2 regions of the Janthinobacterium sp. genome follow, and region 2 is predicted to be linked to the other one. Evidence: predicted binding sites of a transcription regulator. Region 2 holds the regulator's gene; the other holds the start of a gene.

Region 1 (8,845 bases), on a different contig from region 2:
TCGGCGCTGGCCAGCCGGTAATAGCGGTGCTTGCCCTGCGCCACCACCGTCAGCAAGCCATCCTTGCACAGGCGCGTCAGATGCGCGCTGGCGGTTGAGGCGCCGACCTCGGCCAGCACCGACAGCTCCGTGGCCGTGCGCGCATGGCCGTCAAGCAGGCTGCACAGCATGCGTGCGCGGGCTGGCTCGGCAATCGCGCCGGCCAATTGCGCCAGGCCGGCATCGGCCGAGGCGAGAGCGGGAGTGACATCCATGATTCGTTCTCTGGCGAAGTGTTGTGGCGACAGGGCCAGCATACTCGCGTCCATTCATCACCGCAATGGAGTTGCCATGTTCGCGCACGACCCTCATCTTCCTCATGACCCGCTGGCTGCCGTCACGCACGCCGCGCCCCATGACTACTACCGCCGCCTGGCGGACGGTCCGCCGCTGCGTTTCGACGCGGGCCTGGACTGCTGGGTAGCGGCCGGCGCCGGCGTCAAAGCCGTGCTGGACCATCCTGATTGCCACGTACGGCCCTTCGGCCAGCCAGTGCCCCTGCATCTGCTGGGCACGCCATGCGGCGCAATATTTGCCGAGCTGGTGCGCATGAATGACGGCGCCCGCCATGCCGCGCCGAAGCAGGTACTGATGCAATTGCTGGCCGGTATCGACCTGGCCCGGCTGCACGACGAGACGGCGCGCCTGGCCCGCGATCATTTGCCGGGCAGTGCCGCAGAGCTGAATCAACTGATGTTCGATGTGCCGCTGTATGCCGTGGCACAGATGCTGGGATTTGCCGCGGCAGATAGGCCGCAGATCGCACGCTGGACCCGCGATTTTGTGGCCGCCATGCCGGTGCAGGCTGACCAGGCTGTTGTTGCGCGAGCGCAGGCAGCGGCAATGGGTTTGCAAGATACCTTCAGTGCGCTGCACCCTGGCGCTCGTCCAGCCCTGCGCGACAACCTGATCGGCCTGCTGGTGCAAACCTGCGAAGCGACCGCCGGCTTGCTGGGCAATGAGGTGCTGGCGCTGCGCAAAGACAATTCCGAACCCGTGCTGGCGATCCACAATACGCGCCGCTACGCCGCCTGCGACCTTGAGCTGGACGGCATGGCGATCAGGCAGGGACAGATGATCCTGGTGCTGCTGGCCAGTGCAGGCCTGGGCTTCGGCCATGGCGCGCATCGGTGTCCTGGGCAGGCCGTGGCGCAAACGATTGTTGCGGCGATCCTGTCGGCATGGTCGGGCGCAATCGGGCGGCTGGCGCTGGACTGGCATTACCGCCTGTCGCCGAACGCCCGCATTCCGTTGTTTGCGGAAGGCGCCGCAGCGTGATCGCCGTAATCTTTGAAGTCTGGCCCAGCAAAGAGGGCCGCGCGCACTATCTGGAACTGGCCGCGCAGCTGCGCCCGCTGCTCGATGAAGTCGACGGTTTCATTTCCATCGAACGCTTCGGCAGTCTCAGCGATCCGGGCAAATTGCTGTCGCTGTCGTTTTTCCGCGATGAGGCGGCGTTGGCGCAGTGGCGGCAACTGGAAGCGCATCGTGCGGCGCAGTGCGCCGGGCGGCAGGGTGTATTTGACGATTACCGCCTGCGCATTGCCGGCGTGCTGCGCGACTATGGCATGGCTGACAGGGAGCAGGCGCCTGCGGACAGCCGCTGCCGTCACGATCTTAATGCTTGAGCGCGCCCTGCGTGATCTTGACCTTCACGCGGTAGGTCGGCATGGCCGCATCGACGGCAGGCGGGGTGGCCGGGTCGACGTCAAGCAAGGTGAAAGTCAGGTGATTGATGGTGATCGAGCTGGCGCCATTGGGCATCGAGTCGGACAGCACCAGGTCGGTGGCACCCGCGCTGTGCAGCAGGGTAAAGCTGTAGCTGACGTAACCCTTCCAGACGCACACGGCGCCGGTGCGGCAGCGGCTGTCATTGACGCGTTCTAAGCGCAAGGTGTCGGTCGCGGTGATGGCGACCTGCTGGCCGGGAGAGAGCACGTGGGTTACGCTGCGCGGGGTATTGACGGCTTCGCTGGTGCTGGTGGCGGCGCCGCAGCCGGCCAGCAGCGCCAGACATAGCCATACCGGCAGCAGCAATTGATAGAGTCGGTGAGTCGGATAATGCATGTGCTTCCTTTCAGATAGCGTCCTCGATGGTGGCTTTCATGGATGAGATTGAACGATCATAACAAGATGATATTTTTGTGGCGCGCGCCTGGCGCGGCCTTGATAACGGGCAATGACGGCCTGTCGCGGTGGCGATCGCGTAGAATGGCTGTTTTGAAAATCAGGAAACAACCATGAAAAAGACCGACCTGGCGAAAAGCGATGCCAAGAAGTTGATGGGAAAGATGAATGTTCCCGGCGCCGGCGCCTTCGGCAAGGAAGCGGTGGTCGTTGACCGCCGCGAACAGCGCAAGCGCGACCAGGCCTTGGGCCTGGTGCCGTTTGCCGTCAAACTCAACAGCGACCTGGTGCTGCAGCTGCAAACCCTGGCCAGGGAGCGCGGCGCGGACCTGAATGAGGTCGTGGCCGAAGTGCTGGTCAAAGGACTTGCCGCATAAAACTGAAAGGCGCCTCGCGGCGCCTTTTTTGTTGCGTACTGACTGCCGTTATACGTACGCAGCCAGCGCGCCTTTCATTTTTTTCAGCGCCGCCACTTCAATCTGGCGGATGCGCTCGGCCGATACGCCGAACTCTTCAGCCAGCGCATGCAGGGTCGCGCCGGAACCGTCGTCGTTGGCCAGCCAGCGTGCCTCGACGATGCGGCGCGAACGTGGGTCAAGCTTGCCCAGCGCCGTTTCCAGCCCTTCCGACTGCAGGCGCGTCACTTGTTCCGCTTCCAGCACCTTGGTCGGCTCGCTTTGCTCCGACGACAGGTAGGCGATCGGCGAAAACTTGTCGTCTTCATCGTCGGTTGGCGACTCCAGCGCAATGTCGCGACCGCTCAGGCGCGTCTCCATCTCGATCACTTCTTCGCGTTTCACGTCCAGCAGCTTGGCCAGCGCATCGATCTGCTTTGGCGTCATCGCGTCCAGGCCGGTCTTGTGGCTGCGCAGATTGAAGAACAGCTTGCGCTGCGCCTTCGTCGTTGCCACTTTCACCAGGCGCCAGTTTTTCAGGATGTACTCGTGCATCTCGGCTTTCACCCAGTGCATGGCGTACGACACCAGGCGCACGCCCTGGTCCGGATCGAAACGCTTGACGGCTTTCATCAGGCCGATATTGCCTTCCTGAATCAGGTCGGCATGCGGCAGGCCGTAGCCCAGGTAGCCACGGGCGATCGATACCACCAGGCGCAAGTGCGACAGCACCAGCTCCTGCGCGGCAGCCAGGTCATTTTTTTCGCGCAAGCGCGTCGCCAGCGACATTTCTTCAGCATGGGTCAACATGGGCAGACGGTTCACGGCCGAAATATAGGCGTCGATATTGCCCAGATTGCCGGTGAACCCAAGGTTCAGCGCATTATTTTTGGTGGGAACCAATGCGGACATCGTAGTCATGTTTACTCCTCGTAGTCTTGCTTGTTCCAGATGGCCCTGCCACGCGGCAGGGACCTGATGTGCTTGTTTTTACGGTATTCGGTCTTGCAGTTTGCAGAACGTGGCGCCATCTTCATCTGGCAGCCATAGCGCTGTTGCTAACGGTATGACATATATTAGCACTCTCTGATGGAGAGTGCCAATCGGCTCATCCAATCACTCTGATAGCCAAAATACTATGACGATTGCAGCTTCCATGCGCGTCTTCGAATACGGTATTGCTTGGGAAAGTCTAGTGTGCGCCGATAGCTGCGACAACGAAAGCGCCACACAGTTGCCTGCGTCAACTATGGCAGAACTGAACATTATTTTGTTGATCAATGTGCGTAGTGTACGGCGGCTAACTGAAGCGCGCCTTAAGAATACTTGTCATGCAGTAAGGGATTGCTGCGGCGGCGAGAAGAGGGCGGCACCGGCAGTGCCGCCCCAGAGGGACTGCTTCAGTTAACGCGCGCCAGGTGGCGCTGTACGCAGAGGAAGGCGCCGATCAGGCCCAGCCCGGCGCTGACGGCCAGCAGTCCTGCCATCGGTAGCGGCGCCAGCGGCACCAGCTGGAATTCCGATGCATACAGGCGGGCAAACTCGGCAATCGCGGTATTTAGCGGCTGCAAGGCCAGCGCCACGGCGCCCAATGCCAGCGCGCCCGCACACAGTCCCAGCAGGGCGCCCGTGTAATAGAACGGCCGGTGGATGAAGGTGTCGGTGGCGCCGATCAGTTTCGAGATGCTGATCTCGTCGCGCTGCGTCATGACCTGCAGGCGGATGGTGTTGAACACCACCGCGATCACCGCCACGCCCAGGGTAATGGCCAGCAGCAGCAGTACTAGGCGCAGCACGCCCAACAGGGCCGCCAGCCGCTTGACCCAGGCCGAATCGACCTGGGCCGACTCCACGCCGGGCAACTGGCGCAACTGTTCCGCCACCGCATCGACATCCTGCGCTTCGGTGGCGCTGTTAAAGGCGTTCAGTTTCAACACATAGCTGTCGGGCAGCGGATTGTCGCCCAGGGTATTGAGCACATCGGCCAGGCCACTCTTGCTTTTCAGCGATTCGAGCGCGTCTTCGCGCGGGATAAAGACAATCTTGGCTTTGGCATCATGCACGATCTTGCGCATCTCGCCGGCCAGGCTTGTCGCCTGCTCGCGCGGCGTATTGATTTTCATGAACACGCTGATTTCCGGATCAACCGACATCTGTTCCGACATCGGACGCACATTGTCGAGCATGGTCAGGCCGGCAAACGGCAGCGACAGGGCAATCGCCACCACCACCACGTTGAGCAGGAAACCGCTGGGCGACTTGCGCAAATGAATCAGCGCCGAGCCGAGCGCAAAGCGGTGTTGGCGGAACCAGCCTCTCATGCTTCGTCTCCTTGCGCATCCACATCGTGCTGGCCGGGCTTGGGCGCGAAATCGGGATCGGGCGGCGCGAACACGGGCGCTTCGGTCGCCTTGTCGATGGCCACCAGCTGGCCGTTTTTCAGGTGGATCACGCGGGCAGCGGCGTCCAGCATCTGTTCGTCATGGCTGGAAATGAGGCAGGTTACGCCAACCGAATGGAATGCCTTCAGGGCATCGAGCACCTTGTTGGCGCTGGCGCGGTCCAGGTTGGCCGTCGGCTCGTCGGCCAGGATGATCTGCGGACGGTTGACGATGGCGCGCGCGATCGACACGCGCTGCTGCTCGCCGCCGGACAGCGACAGCGGACGCGCCATGGCGCGGTCCAGCAATCCCACTTTGTCGAGCGCGGCGCGGGCGCGCTGCTCGGCCGCCACCTTGTGCGCGCCCACCACCAGCAGGGGCAGCATCACGTTGGCAAGGATGGAGCGGTCATTCAGCAGTTTCTGCTGCTGGAAGATCAGGCCCATGTTGCGGCGCAAGAAGGGCACGCCGGCCGGCTTCAATTTGGCCATGTCCTGGCCGTTGACGATCAGCTTGCCCGAGGTCGGGCGCTCCATGGCGGCGATCATTTTCATCAGGGTGGACTTGCCGGCGCCCGACGGGCCCGCCAGGAACACCAGCTCGCCCTTGGCGATGCTCAATGAAATGTCGCTGAGCGCCACTGCATCGGAAGAATATTGCTTGGAGACGTGCTGAAATTCGATCATGTAGGCTTATCCGAGCAACGCTTCGACAAATTCGGCAGCCACGAAGGGCTGCAAGTCTTCAATTTTTTCACCGATGCCGATAAAGTACACGGGCACCGGACGCACGCGGGCGATCGCCGCCAGCACGCCGCCCTTGGCTGTACCGTCGAGCTTGGTGATTACCAGGCCGCTCAGCTGCAGCGCGTCGTCAAACGCCTTGACCTGCATCAGCGCATTCTGGCCCGTATTGCCATCGATCACCAGCAAGGTTTCATGGGGCGCGCCTTCCATGCCCTTGCCGATCACGCGCTTGATTTTCTTCAGCTCTTCCATCAAGTGCAGCTGGGTCGGCAGGCGTCCGGCCGTGTCGACCATCACCACATCGATGCCGCGCGCCTTGGCCGACTGCACCGAGTCGTAGGCCACGGCAGCCGGGTCGCCCGATTCCTGCGAGATCACGGTCACGTTGTTGCGCTCGCCCCAGACCATCAGCTGCTCGCGCGCCGCGGCGCGGAAGGTGTCGCCGGCAGCCAGCAGCACCGACTGCTTGTTCGACTGCATGTGCTTGGCGAGTTTGCCGATGGTAGTGGTCTTGCCGGCGCCGTTGACGCCCGAGATCATCATCACCAGCGGCTTGTGGCGGCCCAGTTCGAACCGTTTTTCCAGCGGCGTCAACAGGTCGGTCAGCAGCACTTTCAGGGCGGCCTTGACGGCGGCGGCGTCGAGCAGCTTGTCTTCCTTGACCTTTTTCTTCAGGGCCGTGAGCAAGTAATCGGTGGCGTCGATGCCGGCGTCGGACATCAGCAGCGCCGCTTCCAGCTCTTCATACAAGGCGTCATCGATCTTGGCACCCACGAACAGCACCGACAGGGTGCTCGAGGTTTTCGACAGGCCCGCTTTCAGGCGCGTCATCCACGATTTCTTTTCGGGCTCGGTGGCGATGATCGCCGGCACCGTCTCGGCCGGCGCGCCGGTCAGGGCGCCAGGCTGTGGCAGGAAGGGCGGAGTGGCGGCAGCAGGAGCAGCAGGCTCGACAATGGTAGGCGCAATTTCCGGGGCAGCGTCAGTGACGGCGGGTTTTTTCTTGAAGAAACTAAACATGGGTATGTGATGGCGGGTGCTTGCGCTTGGCCCGGCGGCGCCGGACGCTTTGGATCGGTCTATTCTACCAGAGCATGCCCACCGCTTCACGTCTTACTGTCCAATTGGCAACATTACCCCGCCGCCCCAATTGGCGCCTATATATAAGGCAGCTGACACAGGCGTCTGCCGGTTTTCGGCGTCGCCTGCGGAAAACTAGCCGACAAAATCATCCGAAATTTTTTCAAAAGAAAAAGCAAATATTGCCGAATCGAATAACAATCACGTTGACCTGCGTCAAATTGTCTCATTTTTGCAACAGAAATACTGCGCTATTGAATAATTAACATTGTAAGAAATTGTTTCAATTGTCTTGCGCCTTGCAAGCAAAAGTCGCTGCCGGGATGGCGCACCAGATCGATCTCAAGGTCGCCGAACTCATCAGGAATGTTTCCAGGATGAGTATTTAAATTACCGCAAAGTCAGTAATTGCCTTGTCTGTTTGCTTCTTTTTAAGCAGGCCAGGACGACCACATGATGTCATGCTACGCCCCGCAATCATGCGTGCATGCACCAGTTTGGGGCACTGTTTTGCCCGGTTTTGGGCCCTGCTCAGCAAGATTTGCCGGGGAGGTGTATGCTTCGTCCCGTTCATCCATTATCACCTTACAAATTGTGTGCTTTGTCGCGTAAATATGTAACGGTAAATGATGGCTGGAGCATGTTGATGTTTTAATCATGCGTCTGCTACTGTTGCGCTAATACAACGGGTTCTTGAAGGGCATACGTTATGATGAAATGGTCAATCAGGCCAATGCATTGATTGGCAAGGGGCAGTGGCTCTGTCGCATAGTACGGTCGGCGATGGTTGGGATGCCTGAAAACGCCCCTGGCCTGGTACCGGAAGTAACATGTTGGAACTTGATGGAATGCGCAACGGTCGTTATAGTGCCGCTTCCGGTGCCGCTTGAGCACCAGAACTGGCGCACGAAATACGGTCCTTATGCAGCCTTCAAGCTTGTCGGTGCAATAGCGTGCCGATACCAATATGACTGTTCCCCTGACCGGAACAGCAGTGGCAGGTGGAGACCTTGCCCTCACTCATAAAAAGCGCTCTGCTAGAGCGCAGCTCGAGATGCATAGGCTGTATTACTTTTTGCTTCAAAAAATTAAAGGAAACATGCAATGAAAAAAACTCTGATCACCCTGGCAGTCCTGGCAGCAGCCACCGGCGTAGCCCAAGCTCAATCGAGCGTTGTTATCTACGGTACCGTTGACGCTGGTTTCGTCAGCGAGCGCGGCGGTGTTAACGGCAACGTGAACAAACTGGACAGCGGCATCGGTTCGGCTTCGCGTCTGGGTTTCAAAGGCACCGAAGATCTGGGCAGCGGCCTGTCGGCGCTGTTCGTTCTGGAATCGGGTTTCAGCGTTGACAACGGTCAGCAAGACGTGTCGGGCACCCTGTTCAATCGTCAAGCTTACGTTGGTCTGAGCAGCAAAACCACCGGCACGCTGACCCTGGGTCGTCAATACACGCCTTGGTACAACACCCTGTCGAAAGTTGCTGATCCATTCCAGGTTGGTTACGCTGGTTCCGCAAAGAACTTGTTCCCATCGAACACCCGTACCAGCAACACCGTTCTGTACACCTCGCCAAGCTACAACGGCCTGGATGCTGACGTTGCTTACACCTTCGGCGAAAATGCTGAGTCGAACAAAATCGGCCGCAAAATCGGCGCATCGGTTGGCTACTCGAACGGTCCTCTGAACGCACGTATCGCGTACAACAACACCGCCAACGACACCGCTACCATCGAAACCGGCAGCGGCCGCAACTACCTGGCTGCAGCCAACTACGATTTCGCAGTTGCCAAAGCTTACGTCGCTTACGGCGTCAACAAAGGCCTGAACAGCGCGATCCGTAACAACGGTACCGTCAACGCGTTCAACTACACCTCGGCTGGCTTCAGCGCCGACAGCGCTACCGCCCTGATCGGCGTGACCGTACCAGTTGGTCCAGCTGGCACCGTGATGGCTTCGGTCATCCACGTGAACGACAAAGATGCTACCAACGCCGACGCGAACCAGTTCGCTCTGGGCTACTCGTACGCTCTGTCGAAACGTACCAGCACCTACGCTTCGTACGCCAAGATCTCGA
Region 2 (8,845 bases):
CGGCATCGTGTACGGCAAGAAGGAAGAAAAGATGGGCTGGAACAGCCAGCCCACGCGCATCATCAGCTTCGATAACGTGCGCGTGCCGGCAGCAAATCTGCTGGGCGCCGAAGGCGAAGGCTTTGCGATTGCCATGAAGGGCATCGATGGCGGGCGCATCAATATTGCCGTGTGTTCGGTCGGCACGGCGCAGGCGGCCCTGACGCGCGCGCAGGGTTACATGCAGGAGCGCAAGCAGTTCGGCCGCGAGCTGGCGCAGTTCCAGGCGCTGCAGTTCAAGCTGGCCGACATGCTGACCGAACTGGTGGCGGCGCGCCAGATGGTGCGCCTGGCTGCCTGGAAACTCGACCAGCAAAGTCCCGATGCCTCCGCCTACTGCGCCATGGCCAAGCGCTTTGCCACCGATATCGGTTTCAATGTCTGCAACGAAGCGCTGCAGCTGCATGGCGGCTACGGCTACATACGCGAGTATCCGCTTGAGCGCCATGTGCGCGACACGCGGGTACACCAGATCCTGGAAGGGACCAATGAAATCATGCGCCTGATTATTGCGCGCGCGATCCTGAAAGACGGCGCCACGGAGACTTTACGATGACTAACGATACAAACAAGATTTATAGCAATTTAGTAGTGGAACGCCACAACCATGTGGTGCAGGTGACGCTGGACAATCCACCGGCCCATACCTGGACCCTGGCCAGCCTGCGCGCCCTGACCGAGCTGGTGGCCGACCTGAATGCGGACAACGATGTGTACGCGCTGGTGATCACGGGCGGCGGCGCGAAGTTCTTCTCGGCCGGCGCCGACCTGAAACTGTTTGCCGACGGCGACAAGGACATGGCCTTCAATATGGCGGCTGCGTTTGGCGAGGCGTTCGAGGCGCTGTCGGCGTATCGCGGCGTCAGCATTGCCGCCATCAATGGCTATGCGATGGGCGGCGGGCTCGAATGCGCACTGGCCTGCGATATCCGCATCGCCGAAGAGCATGCGCAGATGGCCTTGCCGGAAGCATCGGTGGGCCTGCTGCCGTGCGCGGGCGGCACGCAGATTTTGCCATGGCTGGTCGGCGAAGGCTGGGCCAAGCGCATGATTTTATGTGGCGAGCGGGTCGATGCGGCCAAAGCCCTGGCGATCGGCCTGGTCGAGGAAGTCGTGCCCACCGGCAAAGCATTGTCGACCGCGCTGGCGCTGGCGGCCAAAGTGGCGCGCCAGAGCCCGGGCAGCGTGGCGGCGTCCAAATCGCTGATCCAGGGCGCGCGCAGCAAACCTCTGGCGCAGTCGCTGCCCGATGAGCGCACGCTGTTCCTGGGCCTGTTCGAAACGCAGGACCAGAAAGAGGGCGTGCAGGCCTTTCTGGAAAAACGCACGGCGGAGTGGAAGAATGGTTGAAGCTATCCTGATTGACACTGTCAAAATTGAAGAGCGCGATTGCCCGGGCGGCATGAAGCTGGGCGTGATCACGCTCGACGCACCGAAGTCCTTGCATGCGCTGAACCTGGACATGATACGCGCCATCGACGGCGCGCTGCTGCGCTGGATGGATGACGCCAGCATCGCCTGCGTGGTGCTGCAGTCGTCGACCGACAAGGCGTTTTGCGCCGGCGGCGATGTGCGCAGCCTGCGCACGGCCGTGGCCGAGCAGCCTGGCGTGGTGCCGAACCCGCAGGCGCTGGCGTTTTTTGCCGAAGAGTACCGTCTCGATCATCGCATCCATACCTATGCGAAACCGCTGCTGGTGTGGGGCGGCGGCATCGTCATGGGCGGCGGCCTGGGGCTGATGGCGGGCGCCAGCCACCGCGTGGTAACGGAAACCACGCGCATCGCCATGCCGGAAATTACGATTGGCCTGTTCCCCGATGTGGGCGGCAGCTGGTTCCTGGGGCGCATGCCGGGCCGCAGCGGCCTGTTCCTGGGCCTGACGGGCGCGCCGATGAACGCGGCTGACGCGCTGTTTGCCGGCCTCGGCGATTATTTCCTGCAGCAGGACGCGCGCGAGCCGGTGCTGGACGCACTGGCGCAAGCCTCATGGCGGGCAGATCCGCAAGCGAACCGCCAGCAGCTCGACCGCCTGCTGCGCAGCTTTGCCGCGCCGGCATCCTTGCTGCCCGTGTCGGAAGTGCGCGCCAATTTCGACGCCATCGCCAGCCTGACGCAGGCGCCGACCTTGCAGGAAGTGGTGGCGGCGATTGCCGCCTATGCGGGCGATTCCGCCTGGCTGCAAAAGGCGGCCCATTCGCTGGCAAAAGGCGCTCCCAGTTCGGCCGCGCTGGTATGGGCCATGCGCGAGCGCACGCGCCACCTGAGCCTGGCGCAAGTATTCCAGCTGGAACTGATCGTCGCGGTGCAGTGCTGCGCGCATCCCGACTTTGCCGAAGGCGTGCGCGCGCTGCTGATCGACAAGGACGGTGCGCCGCAATGGCAGCCGGCCAGCCTGGGCGAGCTGGGCGAGCGCTATCTGAACGAATATTTCCAGGCGCCGTGGGCCACGCATCCGCTGGCCGACCTGGCATAACAAGACACGAGGAGACACCATGCAACATATCGCTTTTATTGGCCTGGGCAACATGGGGGCGCCGATGGCGCGCAACTTGGTGGCGGCCGGCTTTCATGTATCGGTATTCGACCTGGCCCCCGAGGCCGTCGCTTCGCTGGTCGAGGCGGGCGCCACCGCTGCGCCGTCCGCCAGCGCCGCCGTGCAGACGGCCGACGCCGTCATCACCATGCTGCCGGCCAACAAGCATGTGCAGGAGCTGTATCTGGCCGAGGGCGGCGTGCTCGATTCGGCCAGGGCGGGCGCACTGCTGATCGATTGCAGCACGATTGCCGCCGACGTGGCGCGCCAGGTGGCGCAGGCAGCTTCCGCGCGCGGCTTTGCCATGCTCGACGCACCGGTGTCGGGCGGCACGGCTGGCGCGCAAGCCGGCACGCTGACCTTTATCGTCGGCGGCAGCGCGGAGGCCTTGCTGCGGGCACGGCCGCTGCTGGAAAAAATGGGCAAGAATATCTTCCATGCGGGCGACGCTGGCGCTGGCCAGGTGGCCAAGATCTGCAACAACATGCTGCTGGGAGTCTTGATGGCCGGCACGGCCGAGGCCCTGAACCTGGGCGTGGCGCACGGGCTCGATCCGGCCGTGCTGTCCGATATCATGGCCAAGAGTTCGGGGCGCAACTGGACTCTGGAGGTGTATAACCCATGGCCGGGGGTGATGGAAAATGCGCCCGCGTCGCGCAACTACGCTGGCGGCTTCGGCACATCGCTGATGCTGAAAGACCTGGGACTGGCGCAGCAGGCCAGCCTGTCGGTGAGCGCCGCCACGCCCCTGGGCGGCCTGGTGCGCCAGCTGTATCAGCTGCATGCGCAGGCTGGTCATGGCCAGCAGGACTTTTCCAGCATCGTGCAGCTGTTCCAGCCGGAGACCGGTAAACACGCCGCCTGAATTCTGGGCAAAAAAAAGCCCGCTGGTAAAAGCGGGCTAAATCCAATTCTTGGAAGAGTTGGAGGAGACAGATGCAGTATGCTGCATCGCCACATATAACTCCAATTTATCTTTCAAATACCAAGTATACGATTTGGTGATGACTTGCCTGATACCGCAATGCGTACAGGCAAGTTCTTCTTACACAGCGGTACAGCTGATTTTCACCTTGGTCACTGCCGCTTCGCCCATCACGCCGACGCCAGTGGACAGGCCGGTAGCCGGGTCGGTATCAACCTTGCAAGACAGGCCAGCCGGATTGGTCACCACGTTGATGGTGTACGAACTGCCGTCTGCCACTTGGGCCGGCATGGTGAAGGTGCCTGGCGTAGTGGTGCTCTTGACCAGGGTCAGCTGGTTGGCATCGCTGCCGTTGGCCAATACCAGGCCGTCGACCGTCAGGCCGGTGATGGTGCCGCCGACCGTATAGGTGTTTTGCTGGCAGAGGACAAACGATTCGATGCTGACATAGTGGCCGGCCGAGCCGGAACCGCTCGACACGCTGCAGTTCATGTGGGCCGGTGGCGTCTTGACCGTAATGTTGTAGTCGGTGCCGTAATCGATGCGCTTTGGAAAGGTGAACGAGGTGGCGCCGACAGCAGGGCTGACGGTGTCGCCGCCATTGGCCAGTACCAGACCGCTATTGCTCAAGCCGCTGATGGTGCCGGTAACCTCGTACGAGGCTTTGCCGCCGCAGGCAGCAAGGCCGGCGATCAGCATCAGCGCAATCAGTGGGCGCAGGCAGGATGACTTCATGTATTTCTCCAGAATATAGGTAAGGGACCGTCAGGATCAGGCCGGTACGCAGGCAACGATCAGCGTGTCGTTGTTTTTCGATCCCATCGTGCCGACCGGATTGCTGATGGTGCAAGCCAGGCCGGGTGGATTCTTGAATACATTGACGGTATAGGTGGCGCCATCGCCTACGGTGGAGGCAAACACGAATTTGGTGCTGTTGGCCAGCGGGCTGATTTGCGACTGGCCATTGGCCAGGATCAGGCCGTCGGCCGTCAGGCCGCTGATGCTGCCACCCAGTGTATATTGATCGGTAATGCAACTGACCACGGCGTTTGACGCCGAATAGCTGTTGGCCTTGCCGGTACCACCGGTAATCGTGCACGTGGCACCTTTTGGTTGCGTCAGGATCTTGATGTCATAGCGGTCGTCGGCCTTGACCAGGTTGGGAAAATAAAAGGTGGTGGCACCGGACAGGACTTCCAGCTCGCTGTCGCCATTTTTCAGCACCAGGCCGCTTTTTGCCAGGCCGATCACGTTGCCGCCCAGATACAGATTGCCGCCGCTGCCGCCGCATGCCGCCAGTGTGGCAGCGCAAGCTGCCGCCAGCATCGAGCGCAGGTATACATTTTTCATACATTCTCCAAAACGAATTAGGTAGGGTAGCGCAATACGGACGCTGGCGCCGCATTGGAATGGCGCCTATTTTAGTCTATCTGGCAAGCCGATTGATCTTGCCTTGTATCACCCTGTAACAATTTTTCGGCCGCCAGGGCTGGCCCGGCCCCATTTGACAGCCAGCAAGGCAGGCTGCATGGCACGATCGGTGCGACAATATGGCAGCCCTTTCCTCTCTCTCGATTGGTTTCATGTCAACTACTTCTGCCCATGCCGCGGTACCGCCCAAGGCCATCCTGTTCGATCTCGACGATACCTTGTGGCCGATTGCGCCCGTGATTGCCGCCGCCGAAACCTTGCTGCACGACTGGCTGGCGCAGCACGCGCCCAAAGTGGCGCAGCAGTTTTCGATCGAAGCGCTGCGCCGGCACCGGCTCGACATGTTGAATCAGCAACCGCATTTCCATGGCAACCTGATCGAGCTGCGCCGCACCGGCCTGCTGACGGCCTTCGAGGCGGCCGGCGAGAATCCGGCCCTGGTCGATGAGGCAGTCCGGCAGTTCCTGGCCGCCCGCAACCGTGTCATTCCATATGACGATGTGCTGCCTGGCCTGGCCTGGATGCAGCAGCGGCTGCTGGTGGGATCGATCTCGAATGGCAACGCGGACCTTGAAATTATCGGCCTCGCACAGCATTTCAAGGTATCGATCGCCGCCAGCGAGTTTGGCGTGGCCAAGCCCGATGCGTCGATTTTCCTGGCCGGCTGCGCGGCGCTGGGCGTGGCGCCGCATGAAGCCGTGTATGTGGGCGACGATCTGTATTTTGATGTCACGGGAGCGCAGGACGCCGGCATGCGTGCCGTCTGGATGAACCGGCGCGGCAGCGACGCCCATCTGGAGGCCGGCGTGCAGCCGGACGCCATCTGCGCCAACTTTGATGAATTGCTGCTGTGGCTGCAAGGGCAACTGGAAGATTGATCGCCGCCTGGCGGGCGAACGTGCATAATAGCTGCTGTTGCTGCATCTCCGGCTCCCTTTGCCGCCCGTTGCATGCCAGCTTACTTGTTTAACTGAAAACACCATGCAACTCGAACTTCGTGCCCAAACACTGCTGAAAGCCCTGGTCGAGCGGTATATCGCCGACGGCCTGCCGGTCGGTTCGCGCGCCTTGTCGAAAATTTCCGGCCTCGACCTGTCGCCGGCCACCATCCGCAATATCATGGCCGACCTGGAAGAGCAGGGCTATGTGTCCAGTCCGCATACCTCGGCCGGCCGCATTCCCACGCCGCGCGGCTACCGCATCTTTGTCGACACCTTGCTGACAGTGAAACATCTGGACGAACACCTGGTTGAGTCGCGCATGCGCCTCGATATCCAGCAGCCGCAAAAGACCATCGCCAATGCGGCGCAGATGCTGTCGTCGCTGTCGCAGTTTGCCGGCGTGGTGCTCAGCCCGCGCCGCGAATCGGTGTTCCAGCAGATCGAATTCCTGCGCCTGTCCGAAAAACGCATCCTGCTGGTGATCGTCGGGCCGGGCGGCGACGTGCAGAACCGGCTGCTGCTGACCGAGGCGGACTATACGCCGTCGCAGCTGATCCAGTCGGCCAACTATATCAACCAGAATTATGGCGGCCTGTCATTCGACGCCGTGCGCGTGCGCCTGCAGGGCGAATTGCGCCAGCTGCGCGACGATATGGGCAGCCTGATGCAGGTGGCGGTCGAGGCCGGCAGCGAAGCGATGGCCGACCATAGCGACGACATGGTGATCTCGGGCGAGCGCAATCTGCTCAGCGTGAGCGACCTGTCATCGAACATGAGTTCGCTGCGTCAACTCTTCGACATGTTCGAGCAGAAAACGGGACTGATGCAGTTGCTCGATGTGTCGAGCAAGGCGACCGGCGTGCAGATTTTTATCGGTGGCGAATCGAATCTGGTGCCGATGGACGAGATGAGCGTGGTAACGGCGCCGTATGAAGTCAACGGCAAGATCGTGGGCACGCTGGGAGTGATCGGACCGACCCGCATGGCCTACGAGCGGGTCATTCCGATTGTCGATATTACGGCCAAGCTGCTGTCAAACGCCCTCAGCCATCATTAAGGCCGCAGCAGGATTGCGTCAGGCTGGCCGGTGCGGGCAGGCTGGCTTGATGCAATTGCCGTAGATGGCCAGCGCGTGCTCGGCAATCTTGAAGCCGCGTTCTTCGGCCACTTTCTGCTGGCGGATTTCGATCGACTCGTCGAAGAATTCTTCGACACGGCCGCAATCGAGGCAGACCAGGTGATCGTGGTGCGAGCCCTCGTTGAGCTCGAAAATGGCCTTGCCCGTTTCAAAATGGTTGCGGTTAAGCAATCCAGCTTGTTCGAACTGGGTCAGTACACGGTAGACAGTTGCCAGGCCGACGTCCATATTGTCGGCCAGAAGAATTTTATAGACGTCTTCCGCCGTCAGGTGGCGTACCGGGCTACTCTGGAAGATATCGAGTATCTTCAGCCGTGGCAGGGTGGCTTTCAGGCCGCTTGCCTTGAGATCACTAGGATTGTTACTCATGTTTGTTGCTCGTATGTGGGTCAGGTGCTTTATGATATAGCGTTTTGTCGGGGAGTGCCAAAATAAGCATTTTTTTGGCGAGCCAGTCACTCCTGGCGTTTTGTTCATCAAATTGAGGTCATTTATGCGCGTAACACCGGCAGTATTGCCAACTCTGCGGCACCGTATTTCATTTCGAGCACCAGTCGTGGCGGGCATGGTTTGCATCGCGCTGATGGCTTCTGGCTGCGCCAGCCGCGGCATCCTCGGTGAAAAACCGGCCATCACCCAGAAAGAAGGCGCGGAACTCGTGCCGGACAAGGGTGCGCAGACCACCACCATCACGCCGCTGCAGAAATTCATGTGGTTCTTCTCGCCTTACCGTCCTGACATTCAGCAAGGCAACTTTGTCTCCGAAGAGATGGTGTCGCAGCTGAAAGAAGGCATGACGCGCGACCAGGTGCGTTTCATCCTCGGCACGCCTTTGCTGACCGACATCTTCCACGCCGAGCGCTGGGACTATCCGTTCCGCCTGGCCCGTGGCAGTGGCGAAACCACCAGCAGCCGCGTAGTGGTGTTCTTTGACAAAGAGGGCAAGGTCGCCCGCTTCGAAGGCGGCAACCTGCCGACCGAAAAAGAATACATCGACCGCATCGCCGGCCCGTCGCCGTTCGCCAAGCTGGCCAAGGCCGGCGCACCTGCCGCCGTGGTGCCGTCGCCAGTGGCGCCGTCGGCCGTACCGTCGAATCCCGATAATACGCCGGCCATGATCCCCGTCACCAAGCCGGCCATTACTCCGGCCGAGCCAGCGCCTGAACCCACCAAATAAGTTGCTGTAAGAAATTAAAATGACTGAACTGAAAATTGCAATCGCCGGCGCCAGTGGCCGCATGGGCCATATCCTGATCGAAGCGGTCGGCAATGCGCCGGACGCCGTGCTCGCTGGCGCGCTTGACCGCGAAGGATCGCCCACCGTCGGCCAGGATGCCGCCGCGTTTCTGGGCAAGCCTGCCGGCGTGGTGATCGAGTCCGATCTGGCCAAAGGCCTGGCGAACGCCGATTACCTGATCGACTTCACGCGTCCGGAAGGCACGCTGCAGCATCTGGCCTATTGCGCCGAGCACGGCATCAAGATGATCATCGGCACCACCGGTTTCGATGATGCGGGCAAGGCGGCGATTGCCGCCGCCGCCGAAAAGACGGCCATCCTGTTTGCGCCGAACATGAGCGTGGGCGTGAACGTGACGCTGAAACTGCTGGAACTGGCCGCGAAAAGCTTGTCTGAAGGCTACGACATCGAAATCATCGAAGCGCACCACCGCCACAAGGTCGATGCGCCGTCCGGCACCGCGCTGCAGATGGGCGAAGTGGTGGCGGGGGCGCTGGGCCGCGATCTGAAGGAGTGCGCGATCTACGGGCGCGAAGGCGTGACGGGCGAGCGCGATCCGTCCACCATCGGCTTTGCCACCATCCGTGGCGGCGATATCGTC

The links. Region 2 encodes HrcA, which represses chaperone genes, less so after heat shock. Its sites were predicted from a motif close to TTAGCACTCNNNNNNNNNGAGTGCTAA; they were not measured.
Region 1: the regulator HrcA is predicted to act here: its motif matches at 3,638-3,664, upstream of rpoH (RNA polymerase sigma factor RpoH).

What each region holds. Positions count from the first base shown of each region.
Region 1 is NZ_DAMAGB010000008.1:55,495-64,339, reverse strand. Features, by position in the region: gene RTQ46_RS08060 (helix-turn-helix transcriptional regulator) at 1-254, opposite strand, end outside; gene RTQ46_RS08055 (cytochrome P450) at 331-1,317, shown strand; gene RTQ46_RS08050 (antibiotic biosynthesis monooxygenase) at 1,314-1,667, shown strand; gene RTQ46_RS08045 (hypothetical protein) at 1,657-2,106, opposite strand; gene RTQ46_RS08040 (hypothetical protein) at 2,280-2,543, shown strand; gene rpoH (RNA polymerase sigma factor RpoH) at 2,592-3,482, opposite strand; gene ftsX (permease-like cell division protein FtsX) at 3,962-4,882, opposite strand; gene RTQ46_RS08025 (ATP-binding cassette domain-containing protein) at 4,879-5,628, opposite strand; gene ftsY (signal recognition particle-docking protein FtsY) at 5,635-6,708, opposite strand; gene RTQ46_RS08015 (porin) at 7,873-8,845, shown strand, end outside.
Region 2 is NZ_DAMAGB010000029.1:40,563-49,407, forward strand. Features, by position in the region: gene RTQ46_RS16330 (acyl-CoA dehydrogenase family protein) at 1-595, shown strand, start outside; gene RTQ46_RS16335 (enoyl-CoA hydratase) at 592-1,389, shown strand; gene RTQ46_RS16340 (enoyl-CoA hydratase/isomerase family protein) at 1,382-2,512, shown strand; gene mmsB (3-hydroxyisobutyrate dehydrogenase) at 2,490-3,437, shown strand; gene RTQ46_RS16350 (hypothetical protein) at 3,618-4,232, opposite strand; gene RTQ46_RS16355 (hypothetical protein) at 4,269-4,847, opposite strand; gene RTQ46_RS16360 (HAD family hydrolase) at 5,081-5,806, shown strand; gene hrcA (heat-inducible transcriptional repressor HrcA) at 5,910-6,926, shown strand; gene fur (ferric iron uptake transcriptional regulator) at 6,945-7,376, opposite strand; gene bamE (outer membrane protein assembly factor BamE) at 7,591-8,184, shown strand; gene dapB (4-hydroxy-tetrahydrodipicolinate reductase) at 8,204-8,845, shown strand, end outside.